DNA from 3 places in the Burkholderia alba genome. Region 3 is predicted to be linked to each of the others. Evidence: riboswitches for the same ligand, from Rfam matches in the RefSeq annotation. Region 3 holds a riboswitch; each other region holds the start of a gene.
The links. A riboswitch is a leader RNA that binds a small molecule or an ion and turns the genes downstream of it on or off. The one in region 3 is predicted to bind cobalamin.
Positions count from the first base shown of each region.

Region 1 (2,259 bases), on a different contig from region 3:
CGGATGCGCACGCATCCATTCGATGCCGATCGAGCCGGATCCCGCGCCCACGTCCCACAGCAGTTCGCCCGGCGCGGGCGCGAGGCGGCCCAACGTCAGCGCGCGCATGTCGCGCTTCGTCAGTTGACCGTCGTGGCGGTAGGCGTCGTCCGGCAGGCCCGGCGTCAACGCGAGGCGCGGCGCGTCGTCGCCGGCGCGGCAGTCGAGCGCGATGAGGTTGAGCGCGGCCGTGCGCGGCGCGAGCCATGCATCGGCGCGGGCGTCGATCCGGCGCTCGAGGGGCCCGCCCAGATGCTCGAACACGCTCATCCGGCTTGCGCCGAAACCGCGCTCCGCCAACCACGCGGCCAGCGTCGCGGGGGTCGCGCCGTCGGCGCTCAGCACCAGCACGCGACGTCCGTCGTGCAGATGCCGCCGCAAGCCCGCGAGCGGCCGGCCGACCAGCGACACCGCCTCGATGTCCTGCAGCGCCCAGCCGAGCCGCGCGGCCGCGAGCGAGAGCGACGACGGCGCGGGCAGCACCCGCAGTTCGTCCGCCGGCACCGTGCGCGCGAGCGTCGCGCCGACGCCGTAGAACATCGGGTCGCCGCTCGCGAGCACGCACACGCGCGCCGGCCGCCGCGCGAGCAGCGCGGCGAGATCGAACGGCGTCGGCCAGCGCTCGCGCACCGCGCCGAGCCGCGCGGGCAGCATCGCCAGATGGCGCTCGCCGCCGATCACCACCGCCGCGTCGAGCAGCGCGCGCCGCGCGGACCTGCCCAGTCCCGCGACGCCGTCGTCGCCGATCCCGACCACCGTCAGCCAGGCCGTCATGCGCCGTTCCCCATCCGTTTTTCCCGTCAATCCGGCCATCGCCAGAACGCCCTGCCCGCGCGCGTCGCGCGGCCGGGGCCGTTTCAAAAAAAGGCATAATACAGCGTTCGTTCGCCGGTGCCCGATGGGCCTAACAGGGAACGCAGGGCACGCTACCGTGCTGCTGCGGCTGCCCCCGCAACTGTGCGCAGCGAGTCCGCTTCCTCCCCACGCCACTGGTTTCGCCGGGTCCGCCCGGCTGCCGGGAAGGCCGGGCACGGATGACGACCTGCGAGCCAGGAGACCTGCCGGTGTGAGATTCGTTCGTGCAGGCCCGCATCGGGCGGGGTGTACCGATGCAATGACGTGCCGCTGTCCGCGCCCGCGGGCGAGCGGCTCGCGGGCCGCCGCACGACGCTGACCCGGTGCCTCCTTGAAGCCTGTCCAAGCCGTTTTCGACGATTCCGCGTCCGTGCCGCGCGCGTCCGCCTGCCCGGGACTCGTGCGCATCGTCGCGGCGCGCGACGGCGGTCTGTGCCGGATCCGGCTGCCGGGCGGCGCGCTCGACGCCGCGCAGGCGCAGGCGATCGCGGCGGCCGCGCGCCGCCACGGCTCGGGCGTGCTGGACGCCACCAACCGCGCGAACCTGCAGTTGCGCGGCGTGCGTGCGGGAAGCGAAGCGTCGCTGCTCGGCGCGCTGCTCGACGCCGGTCTCGGCCCGCGGCTCGACGACGCGCCCGACGCGGCCCGCGCCGCCGCGCGCGACGATGCGCGCAACCTGATGCTGAGTCCCACCGCCGGCCGCGATCCGCACGCGCTGCTCGACAGCGCCGCGCTGGCCGCGCCGCTGCTCGCAATGCTGCAGACTGAGCCGCGCATCGCGGCGCTCTCCCCGAAATTCTCGATCCTGCTCGACGGCGGCGAACGCCTCGCCGCGCTCGATCATCCGCACGACATCTGGCTGTCGGCGCTGGCCGACGCACGGGGAGACATCCGGCTCGCGATCGGGCTGGCCGGCTGCCCGCCCGTCGACACGGCGACCGATACCCGCCGGCTGCCCGCGCTCGCCGCCGTGCGGCCCGCTCAGGCGGTCGAGCTGGTCCGCGCGCTGGTGTGCGCGTTCCTCGATCTCGCCCCGCCTGACGCGTCCCGGATCCGCCATCTGCTCGCGACGCACGCCCCCGATGTCCTGCTCGCGCAGGCGGAAGCGCGGTTGCCGTTCGCGCTTCGCCGCGACCCGCATCTCGCGCATTGGCGCCGAGCGATGCCGGATCCCGCGCTGCGCTTCGGCATCCGGCCGGAGCGCACAGCCGGCCTGCGTCACGTCGGCGGCCAGGCGCCGCTCGGCAGGCTGACGGCCGCGCAACTGGACGTGCTCGCCGATCTCGCGACGTCGCACGGCGACGGTTCGCTGCGCATCACGCCATGGCAAGGCGTGCTGCTGCCCGGCGTGCCGCGCGACGCGGC
Region 1 covers NZ_JAWJWL010000002.1:264,014-266,272, reverse strand. Annotated here, with positions in the region: gene cbiE (precorrin-6y C5,15-methyltransferase (decarboxylating) subunit CbiE) at 1-813, opposite strand, end outside; cobalamin riboswitch at 912-1,119, shown strand; gene cobG (precorrin-3B synthase) at 1,226-2,259, shown strand, end outside.
Region 1: it holds a riboswitch for cobalamin, as region 3 does, so the genes downstream of both, cobG (precorrin-3B synthase) here and RZR99_RS17205 (TonB-dependent receptor domain-containing protein) in region 3, are expected to answer to the same signal.

Region 2 (2,259 bases), on a different contig from region 3:
ATCGTCACGTCGATCTCGTCGTAGCGCTTCATCCGGTAGATCAGCGCGGACACGATCCAGCTGAGCAGGAACAGTCCGATCACGAGATAGCCGAGCAGGCCGAAGTGGTCGGCCAGCATGCCGACGGTGTCCCAGAAGCCGCCCTTGAGGTCCAGCTTGTCGGCGATCAGCGCGAGCGCCTCGATGCCGCCGATCACGACCGCGACCAGCACCGACACGAACGTGATCGTCATGTTGTAGTAGATCTTGCGGATCGGCCGCACGAACGCCCAGCGGTAGGCGCCCATCATCAGGATGCCGTCGGTGGTGTCGATCAGCGTCATGCCGGCCGTGAACAGCACGGGCAGCACCATCACCGACCAGAACGACATGCCGCCCTGCGCCTGGGTGGCGGAGATGCCGAACAGCGCGATCTCGGTCGCGGTGTCGAAGCCGAGGCCGAACAGGAAACCGATCGGATACAGATGCCAGCTGCGCGACACGATCCGGAACAGCGGGCGGAAGATCCGCGCGAGAAAGCCGCGGTTGTTGAGCAGCATGTCGAGATCCTGCTCGACCAGCGGTTCGCCGCGCCGCACCGCGCGGAAGGTCCGGTACACGGAGATCAGGATCAGCAGGTTCGCGAGCGCGAGCAGCAGCAGGAAGAACGCCGACACGCTGGTGCCGATCACCCCGCCCCACGCCTTCAGTCCGTCGAAACGGTCGGCGAGCGACGCGGCGGTGAGCGCGACCACCACCGACAGCAGGATCACCACGGTCGAATGCCCGAGCGAGAAGAACAGCCCCGCGCCGAGCGGGTTCTTGCGCTCCTGCATCAGCTTGCGCGTGACGTTGTCGATCGCGGCGATGTGGTCGGCGTCGACCGCGTGGCGCAGGCCGAACGTATAGGCGAGCAGCGCGGTGCCGAGCAGCACCGGCTGGCCGTGGAACGCGGCGAACGCCCACACCCACGCGCCGATGTTGAACGCGATCAGCAGCGCGTAGATGCCGGTGATCTTGTGGCGCAGCTCGGCCGGACTGTCGTTGAACAGGCGAAACAGCGCTTCGAACATGGCGACTCCGACAAACAAGGCGAAAGGCGAACGACGAATGCCGACACGTCGGGCTGCCGCCGGCCGCCGCCGACGGCGCCGCATGGCACGGTCGCGCACGGGCGCGGTAGCGACGGGGACGATGGACGGGGCCGCGGCGGACGACGCGATGAAGCCGTGGACGATACGCCGCATCCCCGCGGCGCCGAACCTTGGGTTTTGGCCGGTATCCGGGCTGACGAAAGCGCCGCCTCGCCTTCCCGGACGGATCGTCCGTCCAGTGGCGGGGGCCGCACGCCGGAGCGGCATGCGGTGAAGCGGGCTGTGCAGCGCTTGCGCGCCGCGTTCGCTTGACCGTTGCGGGGGCAGCACAGGCCGGCGTCGGCCGCGTGGCGGCGAAGCCTCCTGTTTCCCGTTTAACTGCGTGCGAAAGACCCCGCACGCGAGCACCAAAACGCGTGCGAGTTTAGGCTCCGGACGCCCGCCGCGTCAAGGCGCGGCCGCCGGCGCGCCGTGCAGCGGCCCGTCCCAGCCTTCCAGGAATTTCGGCAGCGCGTCGTCGATGTCGACGACGCGGTAGCGGTAATACAGATGCATCGTGGGCCGCAGCGCGGCGGGCAGCACGCCGCCGTGCGCGCGCATGAACAGCGTGTTCGGCACGACCCGCATGCCGAGCCGGTTGGTGCCGAACACCGCGTCGCCGCACGCGCGGCAGAAATGGCGCCGCAACTGCCGGGTCGGATGCGCATGGACGCCGAGCGCATCGTCGCCCGCGTCGACGCTCACGTGCGCGGCGTCCCACGCGGTCGCGGCGAACACCGGCGTGCCGTAGAACAGCCGGCACGATTCGCAGTGGCACAGCGCGGCGGCGAGCGGCTCGCCGTCGATCCGCAACCGCACCGTGCCGCACGCGCAGCCGATTTGTCTCGAAAATGTCATGGTCGCTCCGGTCAGGGGTGAAAGGCCGCGCCGCGCTCGCGTTGCGGAGCGCGCGCAGGCGCCGCCGATGGTAGCGCGGATTACGCGCCGGGCGGGCATGAGCGACGGCGGCGCTGTGCTATCGTATGCGCGCGCTTGGTGCCCGCCCGCGCGTTCGCGCGGGCAGTTAAACGGGAAACAGAAAGCGGGCGCCGCCCGCTCGGCCTGTGCTGTCCCCGCAACGGTACGCCGCCAGCGACGCGCCCATGCGGCGCGCTCGCGCATGCCGCACGATGCCACTGCTCCGGCC
Region 2 covers NZ_JAWJWL010000002.1:212,094-214,352, reverse strand. Annotated here, with positions in the region: gene RZR99_RS02740 (HoxN/HupN/NixA family nickel/cobalt transporter) at 1-1,052, opposite strand, end outside; cobalamin riboswitch at 1,236-1,500, opposite strand; gene RZR99_RS02735 (GFA family protein) at 1,521-1,970, opposite strand; cobalamin riboswitch at 2,089-2,259, shown strand, end outside.
Region 2: it holds a riboswitch for cobalamin, as region 3 does, so the genes downstream of both, RZR99_RS02740 (HoxN/HupN/NixA family nickel/cobalt transporter) here and RZR99_RS17205 (TonB-dependent receptor domain-containing protein) in region 3, are expected to answer to the same signal.

Region 3 (2,259 bases):
CAGCGGCTTGAACTCGAAAGATCAAGCGGATGCCGAACTCGGTGATACGTGCTTACTGGGCTTCGTGCTGTGCGAGCACCGCACCCAGCTGTTCATTCATTTGATGCATTGTACGCCGGATTTCCTCGGCGGGAAATGCTTCGCCGTGACGCACGCTTTGCTGCAGCCTCAGCAACTCCGAGGCAAGCGACAGCGCGGCCATCACCGCGATGCGATCCGTGCCGCGCACCGAACTGTTCGCGCGGATCTTCGACATTTCCGCGTCGACGCGCGCGACGGCCTCGAGCAGCGCCGCTTCGGTTTCGGCCGAGCAGGCCAGCCGATACGCCTGCCCGAGGATCGAGACTTCGATCTGCTTGGTGCTCATGCATGTTCTCCGTGGCTGGCCGATCCGTCGCTGGCTTCGCCGTCCTGCGGGGCGAGCAGGTCGAGCTGGTTCTCGGCGTCCGGCACGCCTTTCGCGCGCGGCAGCTTTTCGAGAATCGCGTTGAGCTTCACCTGCGCATCGTCGATCTTCGCGGACAGCGTATCGCGTTCCGCCGCGAGCGCATTGCGCTCTTCGCGCAACTGCGCCAGTTCGGCGCGCACCGCTTCCGCATCCGCGCGCAGTTGCGCGACCTGCTCTTCGAGCGCGAGCCGTTCCGTGTGATGGCGTTTATTCACCGCGATCAGACGGCCAATATTTTGAGATAGAGTTTCGAGTTCGTTGAGCATCTGCTGCGTCCTCTAAAGACCGGGTATTTTAGCGCGGAATATCCCACATTCCGATATCTGTAACGTTTCTAGACGTAACACCCCGGCTTCTTGCTGCGTATTTTGTGTCAAATCCGGGTCGCATTGCACAAGAAACAGGCAGCCCGACGTTTCTTGACGATCGGAGGGCGCGCTCCTACACTGGCGCCGCCTCGGTGCTCGCGCGCTTTTCGCGCGCGGTTAAACGGGAAGCAGGGCGCGTGGTCCGCCAGGACTCGCCAACCTGCGCTGCCCCCGCAACGGTAAGCGAGCCGCATCGTTCGCGATGCGAGCCGTCCCATCGAATGCCCGGCCGTCCGGCCGGCGCATCGCCACTGCGCCTGTTCGCGCGGGAAGGCGGGACGGTGATGTCGTGAGCCCGGATACCGGCCGAGACGGGGAGGCGGCCGCGCATGGCGCGAGCCGTCTCCATAATGCGGAGCCTGCGGGGAAGCGGGGGCCGCACCGCTTCAACAGGATGTCTTCGATGCGAACCCCCATCGCCCGCGCAGCGCTCGTCGCCTGCTCCGGGTTGCCCTGCGCCGTCTTCGCGCAGACCGACGGTCCGGCCCCCTCGGCCGCCAATCCTCCCGCGCCGGTCGTATCCGGCCAACCCGCGCCGGCCGGCCCGACCCAGCTCGAACCGATCGTCGTGACCGCGCAACGCGCGCCGCAGAAGCTCGCCGACGCGATTCCGCAAACGACGCTGTTCACCCGGCAGGCGATCGACGACAGCGGCGCCGTCGATCTGCCCGGCCTGCTCGCGCTTGCGCCGGGCGCGCAGATCGTGCGCAACGGCGGCCCGGGCGCGAGCGCGAGCCTGTTCCTGCGCGGCGCGCAGTCGACTCAGTCGCTCGTGCTGATCGACGGCGTGCGCGTCGATTCGGTGAGCCTCGGCCAGTCGCAGATCAGCCAGCTGCCGCTCGACCAGATCGAACGCGTCGAGGTGGTGAACGGCAACGTGTCCTCGCTGTACGGGTCCGGCGCGATCGGTGGCGTCGTGCAGATCTTCACGAAGGACGGCGGCGACCATCCGCCGCGCTTCTATTTCTCGGCCGGCTACGGCAGCTATCACACGCAGACGCAGACGGCCGGCGTATCGGGGCGGCTCGATCAGGACGGCAAGACGACCTTCAGCCTGTCGCTCTCGCGCTACAAGACCGACGGCTTCTCGGCGATCGACCCGGTGCTGCAGCCGCAGGCGAATCCGAACGCGAACGGCTATCTGAACGAGAGCATCTCGGCGTCGCTGAAGCACCGCTTCAACGACGCGTGGAGCGCGGGCGTCACGTATTTCCAGAGCAACGGCAATACCAGCTACGACAACGCGTACGGACAGCCGACCGATCTGAACAACCTGTACAGCAAGGTGCAGCAGATGTCGGTGTTCGCGGACGGCAAGCTGACGAACTGGTGGACGACCCGCCTGCGCGTGTCGAGCGGCAACGATCGCAGTCAGTCGCAGCTGAACGGCGCGTACACCGACCACTTCAACACCGACAACCGCCAGTACACCTGGCAGAACGA
Region 3 covers NZ_JAWJWL010000014.1:38,747-41,005, reverse strand. Annotated here, with positions in the region: gene RZR99_RS17215 (cell division protein ZapA) at 53-367, opposite strand; gene RZR99_RS17210 (ATPase) at 364-714, opposite strand; cobalamin riboswitch at 890-1,141, shown strand; gene RZR99_RS17205 (TonB-dependent receptor domain-containing protein) at 1,220-2,259, shown strand, end outside.